3 regions of the Streptomyces sp. NPDC028308 genome follow, and region 1 is predicted to be linked to each of the others. Evidence: riboswitches for the same ligand, from Rfam matches in the RefSeq annotation. Region 1 holds a riboswitch; each other region holds the start of a gene.
The links. Region 1 has a riboswitch for cobalamin ahead of ACZ4VA_RS17105 (cobalamin biosynthesis protein). Riboswitches for the same ligand answer to the same signal wherever they lie in the genome.
Positions count from the first base shown of each region.

Region 2: another riboswitch for cobalamin. It lies ahead of ACZ4VA_RS29230 (ribonucleoside-diphosphate reductase subunit alpha); the one in region 1 lies ahead of ACZ4VA_RS17105 (cobalamin biosynthesis protein).
Region 3: another riboswitch for cobalamin. It lies ahead of nicT (Nickel transporter NicT); the one in region 1 lies ahead of ACZ4VA_RS17105 (cobalamin biosynthesis protein).

Region 1 covers NZ_JBVHTO010000007.1:64,659-72,105, forward strand. The annotation lists gene ACZ4VA_RS17080 (alpha/beta hydrolase family protein) at 162-1,289, opposite strand; gene ACZ4VA_RS17085 (class II aldolase/adducin family protein) at 1,475-2,308, opposite strand; gene ACZ4VA_RS17090 (lysozyme) at 2,523-3,263, shown strand; gene ACZ4VA_RS17095 (inorganic phosphate transporter) at 3,432-4,670, shown strand; gene ACZ4VA_RS17100 (hypothetical protein) at 4,683-4,904, shown strand; cobalamin riboswitch at 5,042-5,184, shown strand; gene ACZ4VA_RS17105 (cobalamin biosynthesis protein) at 5,291-6,232, shown strand; gene ACZ4VA_RS17110 (cobyric acid synthase) at 6,229-7,447, shown strand, end outside.
Region 2 covers NZ_JBVHTO010000013.1:78,523-85,969, forward strand. The annotation lists gene ACZ4VA_RS29210 (GntR family transcriptional regulator) at 9-773, shown strand; gene ACZ4VA_RS29215 (DUF3311 domain-containing protein) at 960-1,223, shown strand; gene mctP (monocarboxylate uptake permease MctP) at 1,220-2,830, shown strand; gene ACZ4VA_RS29225 (GNAT family N-acetyltransferase) at 2,913-3,425, shown strand; cobalamin riboswitch at 3,479-3,637, shown strand; gene ACZ4VA_RS29230 (ribonucleoside-diphosphate reductase subunit alpha) at 3,768-6,143, shown strand; gene ACZ4VA_RS29235 (ribonucleotide-diphosphate reductase subunit beta) at 6,143-7,156, shown strand; gene ACZ4VA_RS29240 (hypothetical protein) at 7,069-7,302, opposite strand; gene ACZ4VA_RS29245 (GlxA family transcriptional regulator) at 7,396-7,447, shown strand, end outside.
Region 3 covers NZ_JBVHTO010000003.1:213,456-220,902, reverse strand. The annotation lists gene ACZ4VA_RS08635 (LLM class F420-dependent oxidoreductase) at 39-962, opposite strand; gene ACZ4VA_RS08630 (hypothetical protein) at 1,202-1,369, shown strand; gene ACZ4VA_RS08625 (DUF6099 family protein) at 1,406-1,882, opposite strand; gene ACZ4VA_RS08620 (nucleotide pyrophosphohydrolase) at 2,074-2,406, opposite strand; gene ACZ4VA_RS08615 (AAA family ATPase) at 2,403-3,638, opposite strand; gene ACZ4VA_RS08610 (cell division protein SepF) at 4,212-4,601, opposite strand; gene ACZ4VA_RS08605 (ArsR/SmtB family transcription factor) at 4,884-5,243, opposite strand; cobalamin riboswitch at 5,325-5,563, shown strand; gene nicT (Nickel transporter NicT) at 5,592-6,692, shown strand; gene ACZ4VA_RS08595 (TetR family transcriptional regulator) at 6,956-7,447, shown strand, end outside.

The DNA.
Region 1 (7,447 bases):
CCGAGGGCAGCCTCAGGCGGGGGCTGGGGGGGCCGGCGGGCGATACGCGGGGCACCCCAGCCCCCGTCAGTGGACCCCAGGGCGCCCCGCGCGTGAGTGTCGAGGCTCGTCAGGGGTGGCCGGGGTGACCCGGTGGGCGTGGGGTGGCCCGGCTTCGGGGGTCACATCAGGGGGGTGAGGAAGCGGCGGAGGGTCTCCTCGTAGTGGGCCGGGTCGGCGTTCCACATGGCGCCGTGCGGTGCGTGCCGGACGGTGTGCAGGGTGACGAGGTCGGGGCGCAGCGCCGCGAGCCGGCGCGAGGGACCCCAGGGGGCGATCACGTCGTCGGGGCCGTGCACCAGCAGGGTCGGGATGGTGAGCCGGGCCGGGTCCACGACCTCCCGGACGCGGTCGCCGTGCGGGCTGGTGCGCCCCTGGGCGGCGCGCACCGCGAGGGGCAGCAGCGCGGCGGGCGTGCGGCGGGCCGAGGCCAGCGCGCGCAGCGTCGTCTCCCAGCTGAGCACCGGCGAGTCCAGGACGAGTCCGGAGATGCGGTCGCGGAGCGCGGAGTGCGCGGCGGCGTGCAGGGCCATGGTGGCGCCGGTGGACCAGCCGTGGAGGACGACCTTCTCGGCGCCGTAGCGCACCGCGTAGCGGATGGCCGCGTCCAGGTCGCGCCACTCGGTCTCGCCGAGGTGGTTCAGCCCGTCCTGCGAGCGGGGTGCGCCGAGGTCGCCCCGGTAGGCGAGGTCGAGCACCGGCAGATGCTGGCGCTGGAGGAACGGCATGACGTTCATCGGGTGTTCGCGGGTGGTGCCGAGGCCGTGCACGGTGATCACCCAGGTGTCGCGGGCGCCGGGCACGAACCACGCGGGCAGGGCGCCGAGCTCGCCGGGCACGTCCACGTCGGCGTGCTCCAGGCCGAGGGCGCCGGCCGGGTCGCCCACGTACACGTTCGGGGTCAGCCAGACCTTGTCGCCGGGTTCCAGGGTGCCGTGCGTGACGCGTTCCAGGCGGCGTACGACCGTGTCCGCGGGGTGCGGGGCACCGTCCAGGACCGGGCCGACGACCGCGTGGGAGCCGTCGCCGCCGAGTCCGTACGTACCGGGGCGCAGTGAGGCCAGGGCGCGGGTGAGGGCGATCTGGCCCGCGGCCGTGGAGTGCACGGTGAGGCGGGGTTCGGTGGGCAGGGGGCGGCCCGGTGGCGCCTTCAGCGCGGCATCGCTGGCGTACCGGCCGGCGGCTACGGAGGCCGCGCCTGCGGCGAGGGCAACGGTGACGGCGGCGGCCGTCGCTTTGACAGTGCGCACCGCTCCAGTCTCCCGGGGGAGCCCGCTGTCGGCCAGCGGGCGGGTCCTCGGCGTTTTCGTCGGCCGGGGCCGCCGGCCGGATCTCGCGGGTGATCGCCCCGGGGTGCGGGCGCCCGCTCCGGGACCCCCCGTGAGGCCGCGGTGAGGTGGCCTCGGGGGAACTCTCGGTGCCGTCGGGAGGGACGTCAGCCCTGCCGCGGGTCCCGGTCCTCCTCGCGCGGCCGGCCGTAGTCGGCCAGCCGCCGGGTCGCCTCGGCCAGCTGGGCGGGGGCCAGGAGGGACGGGGTGAGGCCGGGGACGGAGGACGCGGTGAGCCAGACGCGGCACATCCACTCCAGCTGGGCCGTGCGGTCGTAGGCCTGGTCGAGGGTGGCGCCGTGGGCGACGGTGCCGTGGTTGCGCAGGAGGCAGGCCGAGCGGCCGGCGAGGGCCCGGAGCATGTTCTCGGCCAGTTCCTCGGTGCCGTACGTCGCGTACGGGGCGACGCGGACCGGGCCGCCGAGGGCGCCGGACATGTAGTGGATCAGCGGTAGCTCGTGCACGAGCGTCGAGACGGCCGTGGCGTGGACGGCGTGGGTGTGCACGACGGCGCGCGCGTCGGTGGTGCGGTAGACGGCGAGATGCATCGGCAGTTCGCTCGTCGGCGGGAGCGCGCCGCGCACCCGGCGGCCGTCGAGGGCGACGGCGACGAGGTCCGCGGGTGTCAGCCGGTCGTACGGCACGCCCGAGGGGGTGACCAGGACGGTGTCCCCCACGCGCACCGAGACGTTGCCCGACGTGCCGACGACCAGCCCGTCGGCCACGGTGCGGCGGGCCGTCGCCACGAGCTCGTCCCAGGCCGCCGCGAGCCGCTCCCCCGCGTCCTCGGCGTGCCGCACCCCAAGGTCCCCCGCGACCGGGTCCGTCGCGTGCACCCCGGTGGGGCCTCCCGGGGTCGGCGCCGTCCGGTCTCCCCCGTCGCCCCGGGTCCCGTCCCGCCCCGACCGGTCGTCCCGTGGGTCCCGCCGCTGTTCAGCCATGCCGCGATCCTGCCAGGACGGGCGCCCACCCGCGGCTGCCGACGGCACGGGTGTCCGCGCCGAACCCGCGCGGCCCGACGAGCAGTTGACCAACCACATCACCCACTGTCACCCCACGGACACGGATGGTCAAAGTGCCGCCGGTTTTCCAGTAGCCTCTGGGGGATTTGTCGTGGCGTGTCGTCATTCCGTCGCCATTTCCATGGGGGAGAGCATGGCCCGTGAGCACCACCCGTCCCGCCGCCGGGTCCGCGCGATCGCGGTCGCCGTGGCGGCGCTCGTGGCAGGCGGGGCCGCACTGGCCGGGGCGCCGGTGTCGGCGGCGGGCAAGCCGCGGGGACACGACGTCTCCTCGCACCAGAAGAACGTCGACTGGCCGGCCGCGAAGGCCGAGGGGGCCCGGTTCGTCTACGTGAAGGCGACCGAGTCGACCGGCTACCGGAACCCGTATTTCGGCCGCCAGTACGACGGCTCGCGCGCCGCGGGCCTCCTGCGCGGCGCGTACCACTTCGCCCTGCCGGACCGGTCGTCGGGTGGCGCGCAGGCGGCGTTCTTCGTACGCAACGGAGGCGCCTGGCGTCCGGACGGCTGGACGCTGCCGCCCGCGCTCGACATCGAGTACAACCCGTACGGGAGGAAGTGCTACGGCCTGGGCAGGGCCGCGATGGTGAGGTGGATCCGGGCGTTCAGCGACGGCGTCGAGCGGGCTACGGGCCGCCGGCCGGTGATCTACACGACGACGCACTGGTGGAACGACTGCACCGGCGCCAGCTCCGCCTTCGCCGCGGACCACGCGCTGTGGATCGCGCGTTACGACTCGGCGGACGCGGGGCCGCTGCCCGCGGGGTGGACGTACTGGACGTTCTGGCAGTACGACAACGGCGGCCGGCTGCCGGGTGACCAGAATCTCTTCAACGGGTCCCTGCGCGGACTGCGGACCTTCGCGAGGGGCTAGCGGAGCCCCATATTCCGCCTCTCTGCGGCCCTCGCACGCGCCAGTCGCACACAAGCGGAAGGGCGGCACGCCGATCGGGTCACCGCTCCGCCCGCCCCAGTTCATCTTCCGTTCACCCAGGTTGCCTACGTTCCACTTGCCACTGACGTCCAACAGAAGCCTGGGTAAATGGAACACATCACGCTTCTCCTCGGGATCGTGATCGTTACCGCTCTCGTGTTCGATTTCACGAACGGTTTCCACGACACTGCCAACGCGATGGCGACGACCATCTCGACCGGCGCTCTGAAGCCCAAGACGGCGGTGGCGATGTCCGCCGCGCTGAATCTCGTCGGCGCCTTCCTCTCCGTGGAGGTCGCCAAGACGATCTCCGGCGGCATCATCAACGAAGAGGGCATCCGCACCGAGGTCATATTCGCGGCGCTCGTCGGCGCCATCCTGTGGAATCTGCTGACCTGGCTCCTGGGTCTGCCCTCCAGCTCCTCCCACGCACTCTTCGGCGGCCTCATCGGCGCCGCGGTCATGTCGGCCGGCTGGTCGTCGGTGAACGGCTCGACCGTCGTCACCAAGGTGCTCATCCCCGCGGTCGCCGCGCCCGTCGTGGCCGGACTCGCCGCGATGCTCGCCACGCGACTGACGTACAAGATCGGCAGCCGCGCCGACGAGAAGGCGACCGCCAAGGGCTACCGCGCCGGCCAGATCGCCTCCGCGGGCCTGGTCTCGCTGGCCCACGGCACGAACGACGCGCAGAAGACGATGGGCATCATCACCCTCGCCCTGGTCACCGGCGGCGTGCTCGCGCCGGGCTCCAACCCTCCCACCTGGGTCATCGTCTCGGCCGGTATGGCCATCGCGCTCGGCACCTACCTCGGCGGCTGGCGCATCATCCGCACCATGGGCAAGGGCCTCACCGACCTCGCGCCGCCGCAGGGCTTCGCCGCCCAGACCAGCGCCGCCACGGTCATCCTGGCCTCCTCGCACCTGGGCTTCTCGCTCTCCACCACCCAGTCCTGCTCCGGCGCGGTCATGGGCTCCGGCCTCGGCCGCAAGGGCGGCGTCGTCCGCTGGTCGACCGCGACCCGCATGTTCATCGCCTGGGGCCTGACCCTGCCCGCCGCGGGGCTCGTCGGCGCCGGCGCCGAGTTCCTCACCCAGCAGGGCACCTGGGGCATCATCGCCACGGGCACGCTGCTCGTGGCCGGTGCCGGGGTCATCTGGACGCTCTCGCGCCGCCAGCCCGTCACCATGGACAACGTCAACGAGACCGACGCCGAGCCCGCGGGTGTCGTCACCACCGCGATCGCCGCGGTCACCCCGCCGCCGGCCGGCCCGGTCAGCCTGACGGCCACCATCCCGGCCCCGGACTCCGGTCCCTCCACCGAGCCCACCCGCCCGGCCACGGTCTAAGGAACGAACAGCATGCACATCGACTGGGCAGCCCTCGGCTCCGTGTTCGGAGTCAGCCTCGTGGTCACCGTGGCCCTCGTCGGCCTCTTCACCCTCGGCATCGTCGGCCTCACCAAGCGGGAGTCCGCCGGCGCGCAGGGCGGATCCGCCGCCCTCGCGGTCACCACCGCGTACGCCTGCTTCGCCGCCTGCGCGGCGGCGGTGGGGTACGGGATCTATCTGATCGTCGCCTGACGACCGGACAGAACCGGCGAAAGCCGAACAACGCGGCATCACTTCACGTGGGGTGCGGGACGGATCACCGTCCCGCACCCCACGTGCGTGTGGGCCTTCGCACACTCTCCCTCCGCAGGTCAACAGCAAGTTGACGGCTGTTCTGAGCCCGTGGTGGACTGCCGGAGCCAAGTACGGCGACTGGAGAGGAAGCCGGTGTGAATCCGGCGCGGTCCCGCCACTGTCACCGGGGAAGGAAGTCCCCCGGGAGCCAGGAACTCTCCCCGCCGGTCTCTTCGAACCAGGGCGCGGACACCCTGAGTGAGGACATATCGCCATGCGCGGCTGCCCGTTGCGGGTCTTGTTGAGTACGAGGGTTCTACTTCACCCCACGGCGGGCTGACGCCGTGCGTGCCGATCGCGTCTTCGCGTACGGCGCCACCGCCGGCCTCCTCGGCGACCTGCTCCTCGGCGATCCCCGCCGCGGGCACCCGGTCGCCGCTTTCGGACGGGCCGCGGGCGCCGTGGAACGGGTGCTGTGGCGGGACCACCGCGGGTGGGGCGCGCTGCACACCGCCGTCTGCGTGGGCGGCGCCGCCGGGCTCGCCGCGCTGGCGAGCCGTTCCGTACGCCCCTCCCCCGCCGCCGCCGTCGCGCTGACCGCCGCCGCCACCTGGGCCGTCGTAGGCGGCACCTCCCTCGGCCGTGAGGCCCGCGCCGTGGGCCGCGCGCTGGAAGCCGGGGACGTCGACGCCGCCCGTGAGCGGCTGCCACACCTGTGCGGGCGGGACCCGCAGGCGCTGGACGCCGACGGGATCGCCCGGGCCGTGGTCGAGTCCGTCGCCGAGAACACCTCCGACGCCGTGGTGGGAGCCCTCGTCTGGGGCGCCGTCGCCGGGGTGCCCGGACTGGTCGCCTTCCGGGCCGTGAACACCCTGGACGCCATGGTCGGCCACAAGTCGGCCCGCCACCGCCGCTACGGCTGGGCCTCCGCGCGGCTCGACGACGTCGCCGGCTGGCCGGGTGCCCGGCTCACCGCCGTCCTCGCGGCCGTCGCGGGCGACGACCCGCGCGGCGCGGTCCGCGCCTGGCGCGCCGACGCCGGCCGCCACCCGAGCCCCAACGCCGGTCCCGTGGAGGCCTCGTTCGCGGGGGCGCTGGGCGTGCGGCTCGGCGGGACCCTCTCCTACGGCGGCAGGGTCGAGCACCGGCCCGTGCTGAACGGGAGCGGCCGAGCCGTCGGGGTGCACGACATCGAACGGGCCGTACGCCTGTCGCGCCGGGTGAGCCGGCTCGCGCTGGGCGTCTGCGTCGCGGGACGACTGCTGTCGAAGGGAGCGAGGCCGTGAGCGGCGGGCTGCTGGTCGCCGGAACCACCTCCGACGCGGGCAAGAGCGTCGTGACCGCCGGGATCTGCCGGTGGCTGGTGCGGCAGGGCGTGAAGGTGGCGCCCTTCAAGGCGCAGAACATGTCCCTCAACTCCTTCGTCACGCGCGAGGGTGCGGAGATCGGGCGGGCGCAGGCCATGCAGGCGCAGGCCGCCCGCGTCGAGCCGACCGCGCTGATGAACCCCGTGCTGCTCAAGCCGGGCAGCGACCGCAGCAGCCAGGTCGTGCTGATGGGGAAGCCGGTCGGCGAGATGAGCGCGCGCGGCTACCACGGGGGCCGCCAGGAGGCGCTGCTCGGGACCGTGCTGGAGTGCCTGGCCGAGTTGCGGGGCACGTATGACGCGGTGATCTGTGAGGGGGCCGGCAGTCCTGCCGAGATCAATCTGCGGCGCACCGACATCGTGAACATGGGCATCGCCCGCAACGCGCGCCTGCCCGTCCTGGTGGTCGGGGACATCGACCGGGGCGGCGTCTTCGCGTCCTTCTTCGGCACGGTCGCGCTGCTCAGCCGCGAGGACCAGGAGCTCGTCGCCGGGTTCCTGGTCAACAAGTTCCGCGGGGACGTCTCGCTGCTGGAGCCGGGCCTGGAGATGCTGCACGGGCTCACCGGCCGGCCCTCGTACGGCGTCCTGCCGTTCCGGCACGGCCTCGGCATCGACGAGGAGGACGGACTTCGGGTGTCCCTGCGCGGGAGCGTCCGGGAGTCCGTCGTGGCGCCGCCGGTCGGCGAGGACGTGCTGCGGGTCGCCGTCTGCGCGGTGCCGCTGATGTCCAACTTCACGGACGTCGACGCCCTCGCCGCCGAACCGGGCGTCGTCGTGCGGTTCGTGGACCGGGCGGAGGAACTGGCCGACGCGGACCTGGTCGTCGTACCGGGCACCCGTGGCACGGTGAACGCCCTGCGGTGGCTGCGGGAGCGCGGCCTCGCGGACGCGATCGCGCGCAGGGCCGCCGAGGGGCGGCCCGTCCTCGGGATCTGCGGCGGCTTCCAGGCCCTGGGCGAGCACATCGAGGACGACGTCGAGTCGCGGGCGGGCCACGTCGAGGGGCTCGGACTGCTGCCCGTGCGGGTGCGGTTCGCGCGGGAGAAGACGCTCACGCGGCCCGTCGGCGAGGCGCTCGGCGAGCACGTCGAGGGCTACGAGATCCACCACGGGGTCGCCGAGGTCACCGGCG
Region 2 (7,447 bases), on a different contig from region 1:
GGCAGAGCATGAGCACCGACGTCAGCAGTGCGGAGAACGAGGGTGGGGCACCCATCCGTACCGCGCGCGTGCCCAAGTACTACCGCCTGAAGAAGCACCTGCTCGACATGACGGAGACGCAGTCGCCCGGCACCCCGGTGCCGCCCGAGCGCACCCTCGCCGCCGAGTTCGACACCTCCCGCACGACCGTGCGCCAGGCACTCCAGGAGCTGGTCGTCGAGGGCCGCCTCGAACGCATCCAGGGCAAGGGCACCTTCGTCGCCAAGCCGAAGGTCTCCCAGGCGCTCCAACTCACCTCGTACACCGAGGACATGCGCGCCCAGGGTCTCGAACCCACCTCGCAGCTGCTGGACATCGGCTACATCACCGCGGACGAGACGCTCGCGGACCTGCTCGACATCACCGCCGGCGGACGCGTGCTGCGCATCGAGCGGCTGCGGCTGGCGAGCGGCGAGCCGATGGCCATCGAGACGACCCACCTCTCCGCCAAGCGCTTCCCCGCCCTGCGCAGGTCGCTCGTCAAGTACACCTCTCTCTACACCGCGCTCGCCGAGGTCTACGACGTCCACCTCGCCGAGGCCGAGGAGACCATCGAGACCTCGCTGGCCACCCCGCGCGAGGCCGGCCTGCTCGGCACCGACGTCGGGCTGCCCATGCTGATGCTCTCCCGGCACTCGCTCGACAGGACCGGTCAGCCGGTGGAGTGGGTGCGCTCGGTGTACCGGGGCGACCGGTACAAGTTCGTGGCCCGCCTCAAGCGGCCGATGGACTAGATCGCCCGGGTCCCCGCATGAAGCGAGCCCTCATGAGTGCGGAAAACGCCGTCGTGGGGCATTCGCCGCCGCGGAGAATCCCCAGGTCGGGACCGATATGCGGACGGGGGGTTCCGTCTGCGTGACACCGTCGCCTACATTGCCTGCGCATTACACAGGTGATCAGCGAGGGGACGGAGCCGCGGAATGTCAGATGTGCCCGAAGTCAAGCCACCGGTGGTGACACCGGTCCGCGTGGTCATTGCCGTCTGCCTCGTCGCGCCGTTCGTGGCGATGCTGTGGGTCGGCTCCTACGCGAAGACCGACCCGACGTTCATCGGAATCCCGTTCTTCTACTGGTACCAGATGCTGTGGGTGCTCATCTCCACGCTGCTCACCATGACCGCGTACCAGCTCTGGCAGCGTGACCAGCGCGCCCGCGCGACGAAGGACGGGGGTGCGTCGAAGTGAACGACGGCGTGAACGGAGTCGCCCTCGGCGTCTTCATCTTCTTCTTCCTGGCCGTCACGGTCATGGGCTTCCTGGCCGCGCGCTGGCGCAAGGCCGAGAACGAGCACAGCCTCGACGAATGGGGCCTGGGCGGACGGTCGTTCGGCACCTGGGTCACCTGGTTCCTGCTCGGCGGCGACCTCTACACGGCGTACACGTTCGTCGCCGTCCCCGCGGCGATCTACGCGGCGGGCGCGGCGGGCTTCTTCGCGGTGCCGTACACCATCCTCGTCTACCCGCTGATCTTCACCTTCCTGCCGCGGCTGTGGTCGGTCTCGCACAAGCACGGCTATGTGACGACCTCCGACTTCGTGCGCGGGCGCTTCGGCTCCAAGGGGCTGTCGCTCGCGGTCGCCGTCACCGGCATCCTCGCCACGATGCCGTACATCGCCCTGCAACTGGTCGGCATCCAGGCGGTGCTGGACGTGATGGGCGTCGGCGGCGGCGAGAACACCAACTGGTTCGTGAAGGACCTGCCGCTGCTCATCGCGTTCGGCGTGCTGGCCGCGTACACCTACTCCTCGGGGCTGCGGGCGCCCGCCCTGATCGCGTTCGTGAAGGACACCCTGATCTACATCGTGATCGCGGTGGCCATCATCTACATCCCGATCAAGCTGGGCGGGTTCGACGAGATCTTCAAGGCGGCGGGCGAGAAGTACACGGCCGCCGGTGCGGGCGGGGTCGTGCCCGCCGAGGCCGGACAGTGGACCTACGCCACGCTCGCGCTCGGCTCGGCGCTCGCCCTGTTCATGTACCCGCACTCGATCACGGCGACGCTGTCCAGCCGCAGCCGTGACGTGATCCGGCGCAACACCACCATCCTGCCGCTGTACTCCCTCATGCTGGGCCTGCTCGCCCTGCTCGGGTTCATGGCGATCGCGGCCGGGGTGAAGGTGCAGAACGGGCAGCTGGCGATCCCGCAGCTGTTCGAGAACATGTTCCCGGACTGGTTCGCGGGCGTGGCCTTCGCGGCCATCGGCATCGGCGCGCTGGTGCCGGCGGCGATCATGTCGATCGCGGCGGCGAACCTCTTCACCCGCAACATCTACAAGGACTTCATCAAGCCGGACGCGACGCCGCAGCAGGAGACCAAGGTCTCCAAGCTGGTCTCGCTGCTGGTGAAGGTGGGCGCGCTGGCCTTCGTCCTCACCATGGACAAGACGGTCGCGATCAACTTCCAGCTGCTGGGCGGCATCTGGATCCTCCAGACCTTCCCGGCGCTGGTCGGCGGCCTGTTCACCCGCTGGTTCCACCGCTGGGCGCTGCTCGCCGGCTGGGCCGTCGGCATGGTCTACGGCACCTTCGCCGCGTACGGGGTCGCCTCCCCGACGCAGCGGCACTTCGGCGGTAGTTCGAAGGAGATTCCCGGCATCGGGGAGATCGGCTACATCGGGCTGACGGCCTTCGTGCTGAACCTGGCGGTCACGGTCGTGCTCACCTTCGTCCTGCGTGCCGTGAAGGCTCCCGACGGCCTGGACGAGACGTCGCCGGAGGACTACACGGCGGACGCCGGGGACCCGGGCGTCCAGGTGGAGCTGCCGCCGGCCACGGCGGGCACCTCGCATTGAAGTCCCTCTCGTACACACCATGTCGGGCCGCCGGAGGAAAACCGGCGGCCCGACGTCGTTCCCGTCCGGCAGACTCACCCGCATGGACATCATCGTCAGGCGGGCGCTGCCCGGGGAGTACGGGACGCTCGGGGAGATCACCGCACAGGCGTATCTCGGTGACGGTCTGCTCGACTTCGGGGAGGGCGACGGCTACCTGGTGCACCTGCGGGACGTCGCGCGGCGCGCCGCCGCGGCCGAGGTCCTGGTCGCCGTGGACCGGGACGCCACCGTGCTCGGCGGGGTGACGTACGTGCCGTCGGCCGGCAACGCCATGGCCGAGCTGGCCCGTCCCGGCGAGGCCGAGATCCGCATGCTGGCGGTCGCCCCGCAGGCGCGCGGAAGAGGAGCGGGCGAGGCCCTGGTGCGCGCCTGCGTCGACCGCGCGCGGGCCACGGAGGGCTGCGTCCGCGTCGTGCTGTCGACCCAGCGGACCATGCGCGCCGCGCACCGGATCTACGAGCGGCTCGGCTTCGTCCGGACCCCCGAGCGCGACTGGAATCCCGTCCCGGAGCTCGACGACATCCTGCTGCTGACCTACGAACTGACGCTCTGACAGCTGCGTCCACCGCGGCCGACTGACACCCTCCGGAGCCGACACGACACAACATGTGGGGGTGCGTCGACGGCCCGGCACAAGATGTATGCTCATGCTCGCTGTCGCCGCAGGGGAATCCGGTGCGAATCCGGAACTGTCCCGCAACGGTGTACTTGTGCGTGTTCGCGCACACGGTCAGTCCGAGGACCTGCCGACAGTGCGCCCGGCCCGTCCGGTCCGGGTGCCCAGACGTCCGGGCCTCGTGGAGTGGGCCGGTGGACGCACGCGTACCCGTGCCGGGGTGACGTGTGCCCCGCTGCCCTCCCTCCAGGCCCCGTGCCGAGCGAGGGAGAGCCCCACGTGACCATCGCGCCAGCCGATCCGGCCGCAGCGACACCGTCCGCGACAGCGGCGGAGACGGACGGTCCCGGTGCCGCGTTGCTGCGGACCCTGACCGACCTCACCGCAGACCTCCCCGGCGCCGACCCCGGCCGGGTCGCCGCCGCCGCCCTGCGCGGCCGGTCCGCGCGGGCGGACGGGGCGGAGCTGCGCGAGCTGGCCACCGAGGCCGCGGCGGGACTCATCTCCGAGGACCCCGTCTACTCGCGCCTCGCCGCCCGGCTGCTGACGATCGGCATCGCCGCCGAGGCCGCCTCCCAGGGAGTCACCTCCTTCTCCGCCTCGGTCGCCGTCGGCCACCGGGAGGGGCTGATCGCGGACCGCACCGCCGAGTTCGTCCGCCTGCACGCGGAGCGCCTGGACGCGCTCGTGGACACCGCCGGGGACGACCGCTTCGGCTACTTCGGCCTGCGCACGCTGCACAGCCGCTACCTCCTGCGGCACCCGATCACCCGGCAGGTGATCGAGACCCCGCAGCACTTCATGCTGCGCGTCGCCGCCGGCCTCGCCGAGGACGACACCCCGCGCGCCGTCGACGAAGTGGCCGCGCTCTACGGCCTGATGAGCCGGCTCGAGTACCTGCCGTCCTCCCCCACGCTCTTCAACTCCGGTACGCGGCACCCCCAGATGTCGTCCTGCTACCTCCTCGACTCGCCCCTGGACGAGCTGGACTCCCTCTACGACCGCTACCACCAGGTGGCCCGCCTCTCCAAGCACGCCGGCGGCATCGGCCTGTCCTACTCCCGCATCCGCTCCCGGGGTTCGCTGATCCGCGGCACGAACGGGCACTCCAACGGCATCGTCCCGTTCCTGAAGACCCTGGACGCCTCGGTCGCCGCCGTGAACCAGGGCGGCCGGCGCAAGGGCGCGGCGGCGGTGTACCTGGAGACCTGGCACTCCGACATCGAGGAGTTCCTGGAGCTGCGCGACAACACCGGCGAGGACGCCCGCCGTACGCACAACCTGAACCTCGCCCACTGGATCCCGGACGAGTTCATGCGCCGGGTCGACGCGAACGGCGTCTGGTCGCTGTTCTCACCGTCCGACGTGCCCGAGCTGGTCGACCTGTGGGGCGAGGAGTTCGACGCCGCGTACCGCGCGGCCGAGGAGGCCGGGCTCGCGCGGAAGACGATCCCGGCCCGGGACCTGTACGGCCGGATGATGCGCACGCTGGCGCAGACCGGCAACGGCTGGATGACCTTCAAGGACGCCGCCAACCGCACCGCCAACCAGACGGCGGAGCCCGGGCACACCGTGCACTCCTCGAACCTGTGCACCGAGATCCTGGAGGTCACGGACGACGGGGAGACCGCGGTCTGCAACCTGGGCTCGGTCAACCTCGGGGCGTTCGTGGTGGACGGGGACATCGACTGGGAGCGGCTGGACGAGACCGTCCGCACCGCGGTGACGTTCCTCGACCGGGTCGTGGACATCAACTTCTACCCGACCGAGCAGGCGGGCCGCTCCAACGCCCGCTGGCGCCCGGTGGGCCTCGGCGCGATGGGCCTCCAGGACGTCTTCTTCAAGCTGCGGCTGCCCTTCGACTCCCCGGAGGCGAAGCGGCTCTCCACCCGGATCGCCGAGCGCGTCATGCTGGCCGCCTACGAGGCGTCCGCGGACCTCGCCGAGCGCAACGGCCCGCTGCCCGCCTGGGAGAAGACCCGCACCGCCCGCGGTGTGCTGCACCCCGACCACTACGCGACCGAGCCGGCCTGGCCGGAGCGGTGGGCGGCCCTGCGCGAGCGGATCGCGGCCGTCGGCATGCGCAACTCGCTGCTGCTCGCCATCGCGCCGACCGCGACGATCGCCTCCATCGCCGGCGTGTACGAGTGCATCGAGCCGCAGGTGTCCAACCTGTTCAAGCGCGAGACGCTGTCCGGCGAGTTCCTCCAGGTCAACTCCTACCTGGTGGACGAGCTCAAGCGGCTCGGCGTGTGGGACGCGCAGACCCGGGAGGCGCTGCGCGAGTCGAACGGCTCGGTGCAGGGCTTCACCTGGGTGCCGCAGGAGGTGCGGGACCTGTACCGCACGGCCTGGGAGATCCCGCAGCGCGCGCTGATCGACATGGCCGCCGCCCGGACCCCGTACCTGGACCAGGCGCAGTCGCTGAACCTGTTCCTGGAGACGCCGACCATCGGCAAGCTCTCCTCGATGTACGCGTACGCCTGGAAGTCGGGCCTGAAGACGACGTACTACCTGCGCTCGCGTCCCGCGACCCGCATCGCCCGCGCCGCCCGGGCGCAGACCCCCGTCCCCGTGCAGGCGGCCCCGAACGCCGACGCCGACGCCGTCGCCTGCTCCCTTGAGAACCCCGAGTCCTGCGAGGCCTGCCAGTGATGTCCAGCGAGACCAAGAACCTGCTCGACCCGGGCTTCGAGCTGACGCTCCGCCCGATGCGCTACCCGGACTTCTACGAGCGCTACCGGGACGCGATCAAGAACACCTGGACCGTCGAGGAGGTCGACCTCCACTCGGACGTCGCCGACCTGGCGAAGCTGTCACAGGGCGAGCAGCACATGATCGGCCGGCTCGTCGCGTTCTTCGCGACCGGCGACTCGATCGTCGCGAACAACCTGGTGCTGACGCTCTACAAGCACATCAACTCCCCGGAGGCGCGGCTGTACCTGTCGCGCCAGCTGTTCGAGGAGGCCGTGCACGTCCAGTTCTATCTGACGCTGCTCGACACCTATCTGCCGGACCCGGAGGACCGCGCGGCGGCCTTCGACGCGGTCGAGAACATCCCGTCCATCCGGGAGAAGGCCGAGTTCTGCTTCCGCTGGATGGACTCGGTGGAGAAGCTGGACCGGCTGGAGTCGAAGTCCGACCGCCGCCGCTTCCTGCTGAACCTGATCTGCTTCGCGGCGTGCATCGAGGGGCTGTTCTTCTACGGCGCCTTCGCGTACGTCTACTGGTTCCGCAGCCGGGGTCTCCTGCACGGCCTGGCGACCGGCACCAACTGGGTGTTCCGCGACGAGACGATGCACATGTCGTTCGCGTTCGAGGTGGTCGACACGGTCCGCAAGGAGGAGCCCGACCTCTTCGACGAGCGGCTGGAGGAGCAGGTGACCGCCATGCTGCGGGAGGCCGTCGAGGCCGAGCTGCAGTTCGCGCGCGACCTGTGCGGTGACGGCCTCCCGGGGATGAACACGGACTCCATGCGGCAGTACCTGGAGTGCGTCGCCGACCAGCGCCTGACGCGCCTCGGCTTCGCCCCGGTGTACGGCTCGGAGAACCCGTTCTCCTTCATGGAGCTCCAGGGTGTTCAGGAGCTGACCAACTTCTTCGAGCGCCGTCCCTCGGCGTACCAGGTCGCGGTGGAGGGCTCAGTCGGCTTCGACGAGGACTTCTGAGCCGGGCGGGCGCTCCCCCGGGCGGCCCTGAGCTCGCGGTCGACGCGCCACTCGTGGCGCAGGCCGATCAGTGAGGGCAGGGCCAGGACCAGGAAGAGCGCGAGGACGGTGAGCAGGGCGACGGTGGTGTTCACGAGTGTCTCCATGAACACCACTGTCGCGCCGATCGCGCCCCGGGGTCAGTGGCAGTACTGCCGTAGACCCTCGAATTACTGCCACGTTCCAGGCACACTGGCGGCATGCTGAAAAACGTGGCCGTGGTCCTGCTGGACGGGGTGCACCCCTTCGAAC
Region 3 (7,447 bases), on a different contig from region 1:
CCCTGTGCCCAGTCAGCGCCCCCGAGGCAACGACAGCCCTACGACAGCTGCGACTGCACCTGCGCCGAGATGAGTTCGAGGTGGTCCAGGTCGTCGAGGTCGAGGATCTGGAGGTAGACACGCCGGGCACCGATCTCCGCGTACCGCCCGATCTTGTCGACCACCTCGTCGGGGGAACCCGCGAGACCGTTGGCCTTGAGCTCGTCGACGTCACGGCCGATCGCGGCGGCACGACGGGCCACCTCCTGGTCGTCCTTGCCTACGCAGGCCACCAGCGCGTTGGAGTACACCAGGTCGTCGGCCTTGCGGCCGGCCCGCTCCGCGGCGGCCCGCACCCGGCCGAACTGCCGCTCACTGTCCTCGACGGAGGCGAACGGGATGTTGAACTCGTCGGCGTACTGCGCGGCGAGCCGCGGAGTGCGGGTCGCGCCGTGACCGCCGATCAGGACGGGAATCTTCGCCTGCGCCGGCTTGGGGAGCGCGGGCGAGTCCGTGAGGTCGTAGTACGTGCCGTGGTGGTCGAAGGTCTCGCCGACCTCGGTCGCCCACAGACCGGTGACGATCGCGAGCTGCTCCTCCAGGCGTGCGAACTTCTCCTTCGGGAACGGGATGCCGTACGCCTTGTGCTCCTCCTCGAACCAGCCCGCGCCCAGGCCCAGTTCGACGCGGCCGCCCGACATCTGGTCCACCTGCGCGACCTGGATGGCGAGCACACCCGGCAGCCGGAAGGTACCCGCCGTCATCAGCGTGCCGAGCCGGATGCGCCGGGTCTCACGGGCGAGTCCGGCCAGGGTGATCCAGGCGTCGGTGGGCCCCGGGAGGCCGTCCGCCGCGCCCATGCGGAGGTAGTGGTCGGAGCGGAAAAAGGCATCGAAGCCGAGGTCTTCGGTGGCCTTGGCGACAGTGAGAAGGGTGTCGTAGGTGGCGCCCTGCTGGGGCTCGGTGAAGATGCGAAGATCCATACCTCCATCCTGCACGCTCGGATGCGCGTCAACGCCACCGGTCCCGCCGGTCACCCCCTTCCACGGTCGGGTGAAAACCCGTCAGCTCCGGGCACGGCGCCGATCCGCGCCAGTGACCCCGTCCACCGGTGATCGTTGCCTCGGACGGAGCCGGACCGCCCGGCGCCCGTTGCCGGCGGCCGCCGGTGCGTCACCCGCGCCGGCCCCGTCTTCAGGGGCCAAGGGCCGAGGAGGCCGTCATGTCCCAGGAAGCCGTGCCGGAGCAGGCGGTGCCCGATCCGTCGAAGGGGCTCCTGCAGCAGATGGAGGAACTGATGGCGGCACTCAACGCGGACCTGTCGCGGCTCGACGCCCACCTCCAGTCCACGGGTACGCGGCCGGAGAGCCCGGACTCGTCCGGGGCTTGAGGTCACTCCGGGGGTGCTGTGGGAGCGGGGCGCGCCTCACCCCGCCGCACGGTCCCGCTCCACCACCTCCTCCTCCCGGACCGCGAGGCGCCGCAGCATCTCCAGCACCCTGTCGCGGGACTCGTCGGCCGCGTCGATCGCCTCCATGCACTGCCAGTAGGTCCCCTCGTCGTCGGCCGCGCAGGCGATGCCGACGAGCGCGATGCCGACCTCGCCGAGCAGGCCCCCGAGGTCGAGGAGGGTCTGCCGGGCGTCACCCAGGTCCGTGAGCTGGGCGGCCCGCAGGTCGCCCACTCCGAGCGACGGCGCGTCCAGTACGCCGCAGCCTCTTCCCGCCAACTCCGTGAGCCCCAGCGCCTCGCCGCGTAATTCGGGAGGCCCGGAGACGGCCAGACGACTGCCGATCGCCTGTGCCAGGGCCTGCGCCTGCCACACCTCCCTCATGATCTCCGGCATTTCGCTGCTTCCCGCCAGGGCACGCCTGCTCGTCACGATGAGCCGCACCGCGTCCATGCGCTGCCCCCGTCTGTCCGACGCGCTTTCACACGTCCGCCCGAACTCCGCTGTCCACTACCCAGAGTGAGGGCGCGGGGGACGAAAAGCCAGAGGAAGCCCGAAATCTGTGGACAGAGAATCGACTGTGGACAACTCAACCACTACTGAGAGTGACAGAAGGAGGGCGTGCGGGGCGGGGCGGGCGTCGGTCAGGGGCTGTCCGGAGCCGGGAATCGGCGTTCGTTGCGGTCGATCTTGGCGTCCAGCGCGGCGAGCGGATCCACGTCGAGCACCGCGCACAGCTGGAGGAGATACGCGAGCACGTCCGCGACTTCGTCGGTCACCCGGTGCGCGGTGTCCGGGTCGTCCATCACGCGGGCCGACTCCTCCGGCGTCAACCACTGGAAGATCTCCAGCAGTTCGGACGCCTCCACGCTGAGCGCGGCGGCCAGGTTCTTGGGGGTGTGGTAGGGCTGCCAGTTGCGTACGGCCGCGAACTCGCCCAGTCGGCGCTGCAACCGCGCCACGTCCAGTTCCGTCACACCCCCAGGTCTACCACCGTCACTCCCTCCACCTCCGCCGCCCACGACGCGTCGCTCACGGCCCCGACCAGCCGGATGTGCCCCCGCTCGCACATCCGCGCCGCGAGCCGCAGCAGCTCCCCCGCCTGCCGGGCGTCCATGCAGCGGTCGAAGCCGTCGGCCAGTACGGTCAGCGTCTGGAGCGCCGCGGGGACCTCACCGGCGGGGTCCACCTCCAGCACTCCGGGCCCGGTGAGCAGTACCAGGGCCAGCGCGAGATACCTCAACTCACCGTCCCCCAGCAGCCCCACGTCCGTACGACGGCCGTCGCCCCGGTCGAGCAACCCGCGGACGGTGCCGTCACGCAGGGGTTCGGCGAGCAGGTCGGCGATGGGGCCCGCGCAGCCTGCGCGGACCGCCTGGACGAGCAGCCCGTGCCGGCGGGAGCACTCGGTCCGGGTGCGCCAGAGCACGTCGGCGAGGTTGTCGCAGCCGGGCAGCAGGCGCCCGCCGCCGACCGGCACGGGTGCGCGCATGTACGGCGGGCGCGGGTCACAGGGGAAGACGGAGCGCAGCGCGATCACCATCTGCTCGGCGGCGGCGAGCACTTGGCGCTGCCCGTCGGTCTTGCCCGCGACGCGCAGGGGCAGCAGGGCGGTGCCGAGGCGGTCGTCGGGGAGTGGGCCCCGGGTCACGGGGGACGAGCCCGCCGTGTGCCAGGCGGCCTGGACGACCGGGCGGCTGGGGTCCCGCAGCGCCGTCTCCAGCAGGACGAGTCCGCCCGCGGTCAACCGTTCGCCCACGATGCGCAGTTCGGGTTCGGCCTGTACGGCGAGGTCGAGCCGGACCGGCCCTTCGGGGCCGTCGGCCGTACAGCCGATACGGAAGCCGCGCCGACGTTGGGCGTCCGGGCGGGCCCCCTCGGGTACACAGGCGGCCGAGTCGGGGAACACCTCGCACAGCTCGGCCCCGCCACCGAGCCGCGCCAGCGCCTCGTACGCCCGTAACGCACTGGACTTGCCGCTGCCGCTGGGGCCCGCGAAGAGGGTCAGCCGTCCCAGCGTGAAGTCGGCGGCGCGGTGCCCGGCGAAGGCGGAGAGCCGCAGGTGGGTGACGCTCGGCCGTTCCGGCCGGGCCGGCTGAGGACTCGGCGCGGCGGAACCCGCCTCGGCGGCACCTGCCGGTACGGCCTGGCGCGGCTCACACTGCTCGTGGGACTCGCGCGGTTCACGCGCGTCACGCGGCTGATCCAACTGACGCAGCTCGCGCGACCGATCCGACTCACGTTCGTCGAGACCCGCGGACCCAACCCCCAGCGGCCCCGTCCGGCCGGCCACCCCGTTTCCCCGTACGGGCATCCCCGCACCCGCCGGTCGCGCCCCTGCCCCCGCCGCTCGCGGTTCGGGGACCCGCTCCTGCGCGGCCGGCTCGACCGGCACCTCCCGCCCGGTCGGCTTCGGGGCGCCGAACCGGCCCGGACGCCCCGCGGCATCCACGCGGTACCCGACGGGAGAAAGGGACTCACCGGGTCCATCGGGCTCAACGCACTGAACCGGCCGAACCGGTCGGCCAGATGAAGTGGACGGAACGGATGGAACAACCCGAAGGGACTGAACCGAACGAACGGGCTGAACAGGCTGAAGGGGAGGCAAAGGCGGCACGGTCATATCCGGACGGTAGGACTCCGCCGGGAGGCGAACCGTTCCACCCGGGCGACCTTCCTTCGTTCGAGGGATCACGCCCGTTGATCACGCGGCCCCGGCTACCGTCCGGCCGCCCCTCGGCAGGTCACCCGCGAGTGCCCGACCGCGCCGGGAACGTCCACGTCACAGCCCCGGAACCCCGACCCCCTCCATCAACCCCTGCACCTCGGTGCCCGGCGGTGTCAGCAGGAACACGTTGCGGTCGACCCGGTGCATCCCGCTCGCCAGGCCGAAGACGACGCCCGTGCTGAAGTCCAGCACCCGCTTGGCGACATCGGTCTCGGCGCCCGTCAGGTCGAGCAGGACGGGGATGCCCGCCATGAGTGTCTCTGCGACCTCGCGGGCGTCCGCGAACACATTGACCCGCAGCACGACGAAGCGCCGCCTGGTCTCGGTCGCGGCCTCGGGTATCGCCCGGTGGCCGACGGCGGAAGGCCAGGCGTCCCGGCCGCGCAACGGAACGACCTGGGCGAGCCCTTCCCACTGTTCATCGGTGACGTCGTGGCTGTTCACTGGCCATCCCCGCCCTGGCTCGCCATGGTTGTCTGCACCGGGCAATTCTTACGCATGGTCACCCGTTCGGCCGAACAGCGACACGGTACGCGACGGTTCTCCTTGCCGGAGAAGGGCTCTGAACGGCCGGGAGACAGCGGACCGGGCCGCCGAACTGCCGTAACTGCCGGTAACCACCGGGCGGTCGGACCTACGGGCGGTCGGGCTACCGAGCCGTCGAGCCGTCGGTCTCTCGGACTGTCGAGCCGTCGGGCTCGGACTGTCGGGGCTGTCGTGCCGGATTCAGGCGAGGCCCGTGCCGCAGTGTTCCAGCAGCGCGGCGGTCGGGGCGTCGACGAGCCGGTAGCGCACGACGCGGCCCTGCCTCTCGCCGACGACGACCTCCGCCGTACGCAGCAGCCGCAACGCCTGCGACACGGCCGGGTCGTTCATGCCCGTGGCGACGGCGAGGTCGGAGACGGCCAGGGGCCCGGCCCGGTGCAGCGCCAGCAGGAGAGCGAGCCGGCCGGGGTCGGCGAGCAGCGAGAAGCGGTCGGCCCACGCGCGTACCGCCGTGGGTTCGCCGATGGCGGCCACGGCGTCGCAGACCCGGTGGCCGTCGATGGTGCGCCGGCCGGCACGGTCGGCGGGGACGAGATGCATGGCGGCATTCTTCCAGGAGGCGCCGTGTGATCTTGGATACCTGCGCAACTGTGCAGGCTTGCAGCCGTTCACGGGCGGCACCTAAGGTTGGCGCGTCGTGGTGTTCGGGAAGACCGGTGACAGCCTTTCAGGGGCTCAGTCCGGAGCGGCCCTCGCCACTGTGATCGGGGAGTTCTCGTCCCGTGCCGCCCCAGGGCGGCGCCACTGGCCGGACGGCCGGGAAGGCAGGGGCGGGCGCGTCGACCCTCCACCACGCTCGGCTTCGGCTCGCGCGGGAGGTACCCGCAAGCCAGGAGACCGGCCACGGCATCTCACGAAGTGATCCACGAGGTGCTGGAGCGTGACCGCATGACCCTGCCCACCGGGCCCACGGGCCCCACCGTCTTCCAGTGGCGGCGCGAGGACACCGTCCGGACCGCCGGTCTGCTGGCGGTGATCGCCGCACTGCACGTCGTCGCGTTCGGTGTGCTGTTCCTGCTGGTCGTTCCGGCGCACTACGAGGTCGGCTCCAAGGCCTTCGGCATCGGGCTCGGCGTCACGGCGTACACCCTGGGCATGCGGCACGCCTTCGACGCCGACCACATAGCGGCCATCGACAACACCACGCGCAAGCTGATGGCGGACGGCAAGAGGCCGGTGTCCGTGGGGTTCTGGTTCGCGCTCGGTCACTCCAGCGTGGTGGTCGTCCTGGCCGCGCTGATCGCGGGCGGCACCCAGCTCGCCGGACGCATCATGAACGAGGGCTCGCGCACGCACCAGGTGCTGGGCGTCATGGGTACGACCGTCTCCGGCATGTTCCTGTACCTCATCGCGGCGCTCAACCTCGTTGCCCTGATGGGCATTCTGCGGGTCTTCCGGGCGATGCGGGAGGGGACGTACGACGAGCGGCAGCTCGAAGAGCACCTGGATTCACGGGGGTTCATGAACCGGATCCTCGGCCGTTTCACCAAGTCCATCAGCCGTCCCGGGCAGATGTTCCCGCTGGGCTTCCTGTTCGGCCTCGGCTTCGACACCGCGACCGAGGTGACGCTGATGGTGATGGCGGGCAGCGGGGCGGCGGCCGGGCTGCCCTGGTACGCGATCCTGTGCCTGCCGCTGCTGTTCGCGGCGGGCATGAGCCTCTTCGACACGCTGGACGGCACGTTCATGAACTTCGCCTACCAGTGGGCCTTCTCGAACCCCGTGCGCAAGGTGTTCTACAACCTCACCATCACGGGGCTGTCGATCGCGGTCGCGTTCCTGATCGGCACCATCGAGCTGGTCGGCGTCCTGCACGACAAGCTCGACCTGCGGGACGCGGTCACCGGCTGGATCGCGGACCTAGACCTCGACAACGTGGGCTTCATCATCGTCGGCCTCTTCGTGATCGTCTGGGCCGCCGCGCTCGCGTACTGGCGCCTTGCCAGGGTCGAGCAGCGCTGGGCGGTCCGCCCGGCCGACGGCGGCTGAGACGGGGCCGCGAGCCTCAGCGCCGGAGCGCCGGGGGGCCGGCGACAGTGGCGGGCGCCGGAGCGCAGGGGGCCGGGCGAGCGTGGCGGGCGCCGGAGCCCTATTGGCACGGGGCCGACTCCGCACCCGGAACACGCATGACACTCAGTCCCCTCCCCACCAGGCACTGAGTGTCACCTCGATACCGCCGATGCTAGTTTCGCCGCATGAGCGAGACATCCCCCGGGGGTCCGTCGGCCGGCGCGGGGGCGCCGAAGCCGCCGATGCGCGACGCCCTGGTCGCGGCCGCGTTCCGGCTGTTCCTGGAGCGGGGGTACGAGCAGACGACGGTCGACGACATCGTCGCGCTGGCCGGGGTGGGCCGACGGTCGTTCTTCCGGTACTTCCCGTCGAAGGAGGACGTGGTCTTCCCGGACCACGAACGCTGTCTCGCGGAGATGACCGAGTTCCTGGAGTCCGGCCCGCCGCAGGACGACCCCGTCGCGCGCGTCTGCGACGCGGCCCGGCTCGTCCTGCGGATGTACGCGGAGAACCCGACGTTCTCCGTGCAGCGTTACCGGCTGACCAAGCGGGTGCCCGGGCTGCGGGCGTACGAGCTCTCCGTGGTGTGGCGCTACGAGCGTGCCCTAGCCGACCACCTGCGGACCCGTCTCACCGACCGGCGTGACGGCACCCTGCACGCCGACGTGATCGCCGCCGCCGTGGTCGCGGCCCACAACAACGCCCTGCGTTCCTGGCTGCGCGCGGACGGCGAG